Regions from separate parts of the Pseudomonas sp. HD57-3 genome, predicted to be linked through region 2. Evidence: predicted binding sites of a transcription regulator. Region 2 holds the regulator's gene; each other region holds the start of a gene.

Region 1 (3,277 bases), 2.6 Mb from region 2:
GACGGTACCGCCGGCAATCGACGACGGGACGGTGACCGAACCGGTCATGCCTTTGCTCGGATCGTCAAGCTGGACCGAGTTGGTCTGCACGATCACGTTGCGGCCGACCAGCGACGAAGCCTGCAGGGCTTGCGACGAGTTGTAGTTGCCGGCCAGCGAGCTGACGGTGCTGTTAAGGGTGGTGATCCCCTCAAGGCTGCTGAACTGTGCCAACTGGGCAACGAATGCGCTGTTGTCCTGTGGGTCGAGCGGGTTCTGGTTTTTCAGCTGGGTGACCAGCAGTTGCAGGAACGCGTCCTTGCCCAGGGCCTGGCCGCCGGTCGAGCTGTTGGTGGCCGAAGCGATGCCGCCGGTGGTCGTGCTACTGGTCTTCTTCGAAGAGTTGGCCAGTATGTCGTTCATCGTCAGGCTGCTGGTGGTATCGGTAACACTCATGGCAGTCGCCCCTTATTACTGACCGAGGGTCAGCACCTTCTGCATCATGGTTTTGGCGGTGTTCATCATTTCGGCGTTGGTCTGGAACGACCGGCTCGCGGAAATCATGTCAGCCATTTCTTCCACCACGTTGACGTTCGGGTAGTAGACGTAGCCCTTGGCGTCGGCCGCCGGATGGTTCGGTTCGTAGCGCGCTTCGAGGTTGCTCTGGTCTTCGACCACGCCCATGACCTGCACGCCTTGACCGGCTGCGTCCTGGTTCTGGAACAGCGAATTGCTGCCGCCGCTCTGGCCGCCCTGGAACATGGTGGCAAACACCGGGTGACGGGCACGGTAGGTCTGGTCGATGCTCGACGAGACGGTCTCGGCGTTGGCGATGTTCGACGCCACGGTGTTGAGACGGGTGGTCTGGGCGCTCATGCCGCTGCCGGCAATGTTGAAAACGCTGGACAGGGACATGGATTACTCTCCGCGCAGGGCTGAGACCAGCCCTTTGAATTTGCTGTTGAGCAGGGTGAAGCTGGCCTGGAAGCCGACGGCGTTTTCCGCGTAGTTCGACTGTTCCAGCTGGGCGTCCACGGTGTTCTGGTCGATCGACGGCTGCATCGGCGTGCGATACATCAGCGACTCGTCGCCATTGCCCAGGCCTTCAGCTTCGATGTGACGGCTGTTGGTCATGTTCAGGGCGATGGTGCCGTTGGCGTTCTTCTGGCTCTGTGCTTCGAGCACTTTGGAGAACTCCAGATCCCGCGCCTTGTAGTTCGGGGTGTCGGCGTTGGCGATGTTGTTGGCCAGCACTTCGGCACGCTGGGCGCGGAAGCCCAGAGCCTTTTCGTGAATGCCGAGCGCTTTATCGAAGCTGATGCTCATGTCGGGAACCTTCAGGTGACCGGATTTTTCGTAACAGGGTTATAGCAAGCGGCGTGCCAGTTTAAGAAAGCCCCGGATTACGGGGCTTTGCGCGGAACCGGCAACACGGCAATGCCAGAAAAGCGGCAACCGGTTTCCGCCGGATGCCGCTTTTCTGCCGCCTGCCACCGGCAAAACCTTCAGGCATAAAAAAACGGGAGCCCCTGAGGACTCCCGTTTCTGGTGTTGCCGGTCTTGATCACTTCGCCTGGTAGATGATCCCCGGGCTGCACTGAACCATCTGGTAATGATCCGGCAGACCGTTCAGCGCTTCGGAAGCGCCGAGGAACAGATAACCGCCCGGTTTCAGCGTGCTGTGGATGCGCAACAGGATGTCCTTCTTCACCTCGGCGGAGAAGTAGATCAGCACGTTGCGGCAGAACACGATGTCGAACTTGCCCAGGCTGGCGTAGCTGTCGAGCAGGTTGAACGAGCGGAATTCCACCCGGTTCTTGATCGGCGCCTTGATCACCCAGCGCCCCGGCCCTTTCGGGTCGAAGTAGCGCTGAAGACGATCGGCGGACAGACCGCGACCGATCGCCAGGCTGTCGTACTCGCCGGTCTTGCAGTTGGTCAGCATGCTGCCGGACAGATCCGTGGCAACGATCTGCACACCCATCTTCAACTGACCGATGTTGGTCCGCTCGAACTCATCGATCGACATCGACAGCGAATAGGGTTCCTGACCCGACGAGCAGGCCGCCGACCAGATCCGCAGACGCTGGTTGGGAGCGGCCTTGATCGCCTCGGGCAGCACCTTGTTCTTCAAGACTTCAAACGGATAGGTGTCACGAAACCACAGGGTTTCGTTGGTCGTCATGGCATCGACCACCTGCTCGCGCAAACCGCTGCGCGGCTGGGTCTGGATGCGCTGAACCAGCTCACCCAGGGACTTGATGCCTTGCTGCTCCATCAGTTTGTTGAGACGGCTCGACACCAGGTACTGCTTGTTTTCACCGAGCAAAATGCCACAGGCTTTTTCCAGGAAGACCCGGAACTGTTCGAAATCCAAATTACCCGTAGACAAATGATGCCGCCTCTTAAATCGTGTTGAACGCCAGGGGCAGAAGGCCCTTAGCTGATATCTGCTGCTTTGATCCGGTCGACTACCCGGGATGCCAGGTCATCAGGACGGAACTTGGCCAGGAAGTCATCGGCACCGACTTTCTTGACCATCGCCTGATTGAACACACCCGACAACGAAGTATGCAGGATGATATGAAGCTTTTGCATGCGAGGGTCGCTGCGGATCTCGGCCGTCAGGGTGTACCCGTCCATCTCCGGCATTTCGATGTCGGAGATCATCATCAGGAACTCTTCTTCCGGCTTCTTGCCCTCGTCGACCAGCTTGCGCAGGTAATCCAGCGCCTGCTTGCCGTCGTTCAGCGCCACCACCTCGACACCGACCGTCTGCAGGCAACGCGTCACCTGCTTGCGCGCCACCGACGAGTCATCGACCGTCAACACCCGCAGCGACAACGCCTTGCTCTGGGTCTCGACATCCACCACGCCGACCGAAATCGCTTCCGGGGTCGGCGCAACTTCCGCCAGCACCTTCTCGACGTCGATGATTTCGACTAACTGATTGTCGACCCGAGTCACAGCGGTCAGGTAATGATCGCGTCCGGTGCCCTTGGGCGGCGGATGAATCTCTTCCCAGTTCATGTTCACGATACGTTCCACCGAGCGCACCAGGAAACCCTGGGTCTTGGTGTTGTATTCCGTGATGATCACGAACGGACTGTTCTTGTCTTTCAAAGCACCGGAGCCGGTCGCCATCGCCAGATCAAGGATCGGAATGGTCGCCCCCCGGATATTCGCCACCCCGCACACGACAGGACTGGACTTGGGCATCAGCGTCAGTTGCGGGCATTGCAGCACTTCCCGAACCTTGAACACGTTGATCCCGTAGAGCTGCTGGCCGTCGAGACGG
Region 2 (3,277 bases):
GATACTTTCAAGTCGGATCATGGGGGTGGGGGTTATCGACCGGTAGCGCCCTGAAGCAGGCTCTGGGTCTTTTCCTTATGCTTTTTGAGTTGTTTATCAAGCTTGTCGGTCAGCGCGTCGATCGCAGCGTACATATCGGTATGTTCCGCGTTTGCGACGACCTCGTTGCCGGGAATATGCAGCGTGGCTTCGATTTTCTGCTTCAGCTTTTCGACGCACATCGTGACTTGCACGTTGGTGATCTTGTCGAAATGTCCCTCAAGCCTCTTGAGCTTTTGCTCAACGTACTCACGGAGAGGTTGGGTAACTTCCAGTTGGTGTCCACTGATGTTGACTTGCATACAGCTTCTCCTTCGTTGCCAGTGCATAAAGCGGCAGGCCGAAGAGCCTGCCACTGGAACGCTGTAACGTGGCTTACATCAACCGCTTGCGTTCGCTCGAAGGCGCGATCCCGAGGGATTCGCGGTACTTGGCGACGGTGCGGCGAGCCACCTGAATGCCTTGTGCCTCCAGTAAACCAGCGATCTTGCTGTCACTCAACGGCTTTTTCTGATTTTCCGCGGCAACCAGTTTTTTGATGATCGCGCGGATCGCCGTGGACGAGCATTCACCGCCTTCGGAGGTGCTCACATGGCTGGAGAAAAAGTATTTCAGTTCATATATGCCCCGTGGGGTATGCATGAATTTTTGCGTGGTCACGCGGGAAATCGTCGACTCGTGCATGCCCACGGCTTCAGCGATGTCATGCAGCACCAGCGGCTTCATGGCTTCGTCGCCGTACTCCAGAAAGCCGCGCTGGTGCTCGACGATCTGGGTGGCCACTTTCATCAGGGTTTCGTTGCGGCTCTGCAGGCTCTTGATGAACCAGCGGGCTTCCTGCAACTGATTGCGCATGAAGGTGTTGTCGGCACTGGTGTCGGCGCGGCGCACGAAACCGGCGTACTGGGCGTTGACCCGCAGACGCGGCACCGACTCCTGATTCAGCTCGACCAGCCAGCGCTCGTTGTCCTTGCGCACGATGACGTCAGGCACCACGTACTCGGCTTCGGTGGATTCGATCTGCGAACCGGGGCGCGGGTTGAGGCTCTGCACCAGTTCGATGACTTGGCGCAGCTCGTCTTCCTTGAGCTTCATGCGGCGCATCAGCTGGCTGTAGTCGCGGCTGCCGAGCAGGTCAATGTAATCGGTGACCAGCCGCTTGGCCTCGGCCAGCCAAGGGGTCTTGGCCGACAGCTGGCGCAATTGCAGCAGCAGGCATTCGCCCAGATTGCGTGCGCCGATGCCGGCCGGTTCAAACTGCTGGATGCGGTGCAGGACGGCTTCGATCTCGTCCAGCTCGATGTCGAGTTCCGGATCAAAGGCGTCGAGGATTTCTTCGAGGGTTTCGTCGAGGTAGCCCTGATTGTTGATGCAATCGATCAGGGTGACGGCGATCAGGCGATCGGTGTCTGACATCGGTGCCAGGTTCAACTGCCACAGCAGGTGGCTTTGCAGGCTCTCGCCGGCGGAGGTGCGGGTGGTGAAGTCCCACTCGTCATCGTCGCTGCTCGGCAGGCTGCTGGCGCTGGTCTGATAGACGTCTTCCCAGGCGGTGTCGACGGGCAGTTCGTTGGGGATTCGCTCGTTCCATTCGCCGTCTTCGAGGTTATCGACTGTCGGCGCGGTCTCCTGATAGGAGGGTTCCTGGATCTCGGTGTTGGGCTTCTGTTCGGCGTTGTCGGCCATGGGATCGGAGTTGTCGAAGTCGTCGCCGTCTTCCTGGCGTTCGAGCATCGGATTGGATTCCAGAGCCTCCTGGATTTCCTGTTGCAGATCCAGGGTCGACAATTGGAGCAGGCGGATGGCCTGTTGCAGCTGCGGTGTCATCGTCAGCTGCTGGCCCATTCTCAAGACTAGCGATGGTTTCATGGCAGGGGCTTAACACCTTATTCGCCGGCGCTATGCGCCATCCACTACAGGGCGCCGGAGCGCCAAACTTAAGCAAATTATATGCCTGAAACTGTCGTGTTTGCCTAGAGCGCTGTAACAATAAAAGCGTATAAAAAGGCGCTTCAACGTTACAGCACCCGGACGGCTGGCCGAATGCCGTCGTGCTTACAGGCGGAACTCGTGACCCAGATAGACTTCCTTCACCAGATCGTTGGCGAGGATGGTCGCGGAGTCGCCTTCGGCGATCAACTGGCCGTCGTTGACGATGTAGGCGGTTTCACAGATATCCAACGTCTCACGCACGTTGTGGTCGGTGATCAGTACACCGATGCCCTTGGCCTTGAGGTGATGGATGATCTGCTTGATGTCGCCGACCGAGATTGGGTCGACACCGGCGAACGGTTCGTCGAGCAGGATGAACTTCGGTGCCGTGGCCAGTGCGCGGGCGATTTCCACGCGGCGGCGCTCACCACCGGACAGGCTCATGCCGAGGTTGTCGCGGATGTGGCTGATGTGGAATTCCTGCAGCAGGCTTTCCAGCTCCTTGCGACGGCCGGCCTTGTCGAGCTCCTGACGGGTCTCGAGGATGGCCATGATGTTGTCGGCCACCGACAGTTTGCGGAAGATCGACGCTTCTTGCGGCAGATAGCCGATACCGGCCTTGGCGCGACCGTGCATCGGCTGGTGGCTGACGTCGAGGTCGTCGATCAGTACGCGACCCTGATCAGCCTGAACCAGGCCGACGATCATGTAGAAGCAGGTGGTCTTGCCGGCGCCGTTCGGGCCGAGCAGGCCGACGATCTGACCACTGTCGATCGACAGGCTGACGTCGCGCACGACCTGGCGGCTTTTATAGGCCTTGGCCAGGTGCTGAGCTTTCAGAGTTGCCATTACTGGGTTTTCTCGTCGGTTTTCTTCTTCGGCTGGATCACCATGTCGATGCGCGGACGCGCTTCGGTGACCTTGCTGCCAGTGGCTCGACCGGCGCTGGCCAGTTTCTTCACCGTGTCATAGACGATTTTTTCGCCTTGAGTGACGTTGTTGTCTTTGTCGACGACCTTGGCCTTGTCGATCAGCACAACGCGGTTCTGCTGCGCGTGGTACTGAATGGTCACGCCGTAGCCCTGGACAGGTTTCGCGTCACCGGCAGTCTGCAACTGTTCGAAGTAGGCGAGGTTGCCCACCGAAGTCACGACGTCGATGTCGCCGTTGGGCGCGCGGGTCATGGTCACGGTGTTGCCTTTGACGATCATCGAACCCTGGGTGATGATCACGTCGCCTTTATAAGTGGCAACGCCGTTCTTGTCGTCCAGCTGGGCATCGTCGGCCTGAATGCGGATTGGCTGCT
Region 3 (3,277 bases), 1.3 Mb from region 2:
AAAAAAATGCCCGGCGAGCCGGGCAAGTTTTTTGCGGCGCGTGCTTACAGGTTGTAGCCGCGCTCGTTGTGTTGTGCCAGATCCAGGCCGACCGATTCTTCTTCCTCGGTCACGCGCAGACCCATCACGGCATCCAGCACCTTGAGGATGATGAAGGTGACGATCGCGGTGTAGATCACGGTGAAGCCGACGCCTTTGCACTGAATCCAGACTTGTGCGGCGATGTCGGTGACGGTGCCGAAGCCACCCAGCGACGGTGCGGCGAACACACCGGTCAGGATCGCGCCGAGGATACCGCCGATACCGTGCACGCCGAAGGCGTCCAGGGAGTCGTCATAACCGAGTTTGCGTTTCAGCGTGGTGGCGCAGAAGAAGCAGACCACGCCCGCAGCCAGACCGATCACCAGAGCGCCCATCGGGCCCACGGTGCCAGCGGCCGGAGTGATCGCAACCAGACCTGCAACGACGCCGGATGCGATACCCAGTGCGCTTGGTTTGCCGTGGGTGATCCACTCGGCGAACATCCAGCCCAGTGCAGCAGCAGCGGTCGCGATCTGGGTCACCAGCATCGCCATGCCGGCGGTGCCGTTGGCGGCCGCAGCGGAACCGGCGTTGAAGCCGAACCAGCCAACCCACAGCATCGCCGCGCCCATCAGGGTGTAACCCAGATTGTGTGGCGCCATCGGGGTGGTCGGGAAGCCTTTGCGTTTACCCAGTACCAGGCATGCAATCAGACCGGCCACACCGGCGTTGATGTGCACCACGGTGCCGCCCGCGAAGTCGAGCACGCCCCAGTCCCACATCAGGCCGCCGTTGCCGGACCAGACCATGTGCGCGATCGGTGCATAGACCAGGGTGAACCAGATGCCCATGAAGATCAGCATCGCGGAGAACTTCATCCGCTCGGCGAACGCACCGACGATCAGCGCCGGGGTGATGATCGCGAAGGTCATCTGGAAGGTGATGAAGACCGCCTCGGGGAACAGCGCCGCCGGGCCGGTCAGGCTCGCTGGGGTGACGCCGGCCAGGAACGCCTTGCCGAAACCGCCCACGAACGAGTTGAAGTTGACGACGCCCTGCTCCATGCCGGTGGTGTCGAACGCGATGCTGTAGCCATAAATGACCCACAGGACGCTGATCAGACCGGTAATGGCGAAGCACTGCATCATCACGGAAAGAATGTTTTTCGACCGAACCATGCCGCCGTAGAACAGCGCGAGGCCAGGAATGGTCATGAACAGCACGAGGGCTGTGGAGGTGAGCATCCAGGCGGTGTCGCCGGAGTTCAGGACTGGAGCTGCCACTTCGTCTGCCGCCATGGCCAGGCCGGGCATTACGATAGACAACAGGGCTCCTAGCCCTGCGAATTTACGCAGAGTCATATTGTTTTCTCCTGGGGCGTTGGGTTTGTGGCGGCGTTTAGATCGCGTCGGTATCGGTTTCGCCGGTACGGATGCGGATCGCCTGTTCCAGATTGACCACGAAGATCTTGCCGTCACCGATCTTGCCGGTGTTGGCAGCCTTGGTTATCGCCTCGATAACCCGATCCAGATCCTTGTCGTCGATGGCCACGTCGATTTTCACCTTGGGCAGAAAATCGACCACATACTCCGCGCCGCGATACAGCTCGGTGTGACCCTTCTGCCGACCGAAGCCTTTGACTTCAGTAACGGTAATGCCCTGCACGCCGATTTCGGACAGCGACTCGCGCACGTCGTCCAACTTGAACGGCTTGATGATGGCAGTGACTAGCTTCATGAAACTCTCTCCCGAATTGGTGGACTTGCCCCAGGAAAACAAACCCGACTCAAGTCTAAGCGCAGTGCCTGGCTTTGTAACGCTTCGTTGTCGACGCCAGCTAACCGCTCCAGACGAAACTCCCCGCTCCGTCTGCCGCACTGCATTCGTCACAGCGACTGCATCAGTGCATGGGTCGAAGGTGACTAAGCAGAAAGCTTGCCATCTCGCCAAAAACCACTGATTTCAATCCCTTGGCCGCTGCGGCAGATGCCATCACCCAAATGGCACTCGGGATACGCACAACAACGGTGCGTGGCCGTGCATCCAGTTGCGCGAAAAGCGTGCATCCGTGCCTGCACGAATGACTATAGACACTGCGTGATACACTGCCGGCCATAGTTTCCAGGACATATCCCATGCTCGCGCCCAAAGACTTCCTCGACGCCCTGAGCGGCACCGCCTCCCGCCTGTTCAGCGGCGACACGCCCTTGCCAAAAGCCGAAATCGAAAGCCAGTTCAAAATGCTGCTGCAAAGTGCCTTCAGCAAACTGGACCTGGTGAGCCGCGAAGAGTTTGACAGTCAGATGGTCGTGCTGGCGCGCACTCGCGCCCGGCTCGAGAGCCTTGAGGCGAAGGTGGCGGAGATGGAAGCGAAGCTGACGCCGCCGGCTGAGTGAGGCCTCATTCCAGCCCGCAACTGGCTGGAAGAATTTCGTTCATGCTTGTGCCACTGAGCAAACATGCATAACCTCGGGATACGCGAGTGTGTCCACTAAGGATGCGCAGGCCTTGGCCTCACCGAAGCCTGCAACTGAAAACCGTCTCCTCAAGACGGTTTTTTTTCGCCTCGAGATAGCTGCGACAATCGGTTTTCTGAGGAGTAGTCACAGTAACTGTTCAGCTCCCAGCCGTACGACCTGGGATTCAGATCAAGCGCAATGCACTAGCCGCTCTACTTGGTGACGGATGGAAGCTCCTCTCTCAATTTCATCTTTTCGCAAATCGTAAGTCGACTGAAGATTCATCCAGAACTCAGGTGTGGTGTTGAGGTGGATGGCCAGCCTGATTGCCAGATCGGCGCAGATCCTGAGTTGGCATTTCACAAGCTTCTCGATCTCGGTTTCAGGCCAGTTTGTGGGCATGGCCAAGTCCATGACCGTCACGCCCAACGGCTCCATGAATTCCTTATTCAGAACCTCCCCCGGATGAATCGGGCGCATACCATTGCGGTCCATTTTTCGCCTCCAAAGGCTGCATTGAGCGGCCAAACTGGAGCATCCGATTCGGCTATTCAAGACCTCCGCCACCGTTTCGCCGACGTCCTACAACCATCAAAGCATGGCCCTACAAGAATCACCTCTCGCGCCCGATTACGTGATTTTTTACTTGTAGTTACGCTCGTGGCCATCACCTACGCTGATCGATCCAACACGTCGAGTTCAGAAGGATCAAATTGATTGCCAGACATTCTGGTTCTGGACTACCTCTTGTCTGATTTGCTCACACAAAAAGAAAACACGCTAGTTCAGCACCCAGA

The links. Region 2 encodes sigma-54, which starts transcription at its own class of promoters, with help from an activator protein. Its sites were predicted from a motif close to ANTGGCATNNANNTTGCTNT; they were not measured.
Positions count from the first base shown of each region.
Region 1: the regulator sigma-54 is predicted to act here: its motif matches at 1,347-1,366, upstream of flgB (flagellar basal body rod protein FlgB).
Region 3: the regulator sigma-54 is predicted to act here: its motif matches at 1,945-1,964, upstream of glnK (P-II family nitrogen regulator).

Region 1 is NZ_CM148568.1:5,113,943-5,117,219, forward strand. It holds gene flgD (flagellar hook assembly protein FlgD) at 1-435, opposite strand, end outside; gene flgC (flagellar basal body rod protein FlgC) at 451-894, opposite strand; gene flgB (flagellar basal body rod protein FlgB) at 898-1,305, opposite strand; gene cheR (protein-glutamate O-methyltransferase CheR) at 1,544-2,371, opposite strand; gene AC0R79_RS23120 (chemotaxis protein CheV) at 2,419-3,277, opposite strand, start outside.
Region 2 is NZ_CM148568.1:1,257,002-1,260,278, forward strand. It holds gene ptsN (PTS IIA-like nitrogen regulatory protein PtsN) at 1-21, opposite strand, end outside; gene hpf (ribosome hibernation-promoting factor, HPF/YfiA family) at 33-341, opposite strand; gene AC0R79_RS05510 (RNA polymerase factor sigma-54) at 415-1,908, opposite strand; gene lptB (LPS export ABC transporter ATP-binding protein) at 2,095-2,820, opposite strand; gene lptA (lipopolysaccharide transport periplasmic protein LptA) at 2,820-3,277, opposite strand, start outside.
Region 3 is NZ_CM148568.1:6,477,809-6,481,085, forward strand. It holds gene AC0R79_RS29540 (ammonium transporter) at 45-1,382, opposite strand; gene glnK (P-II family nitrogen regulator) at 1,420-1,758, opposite strand; gene AC0R79_RS29550 (accessory factor UbiK family protein) at 2,157-2,417, shown strand; gene AC0R79_RS29555 (HigA family addiction module antitoxin) at 2,670-2,975, opposite strand.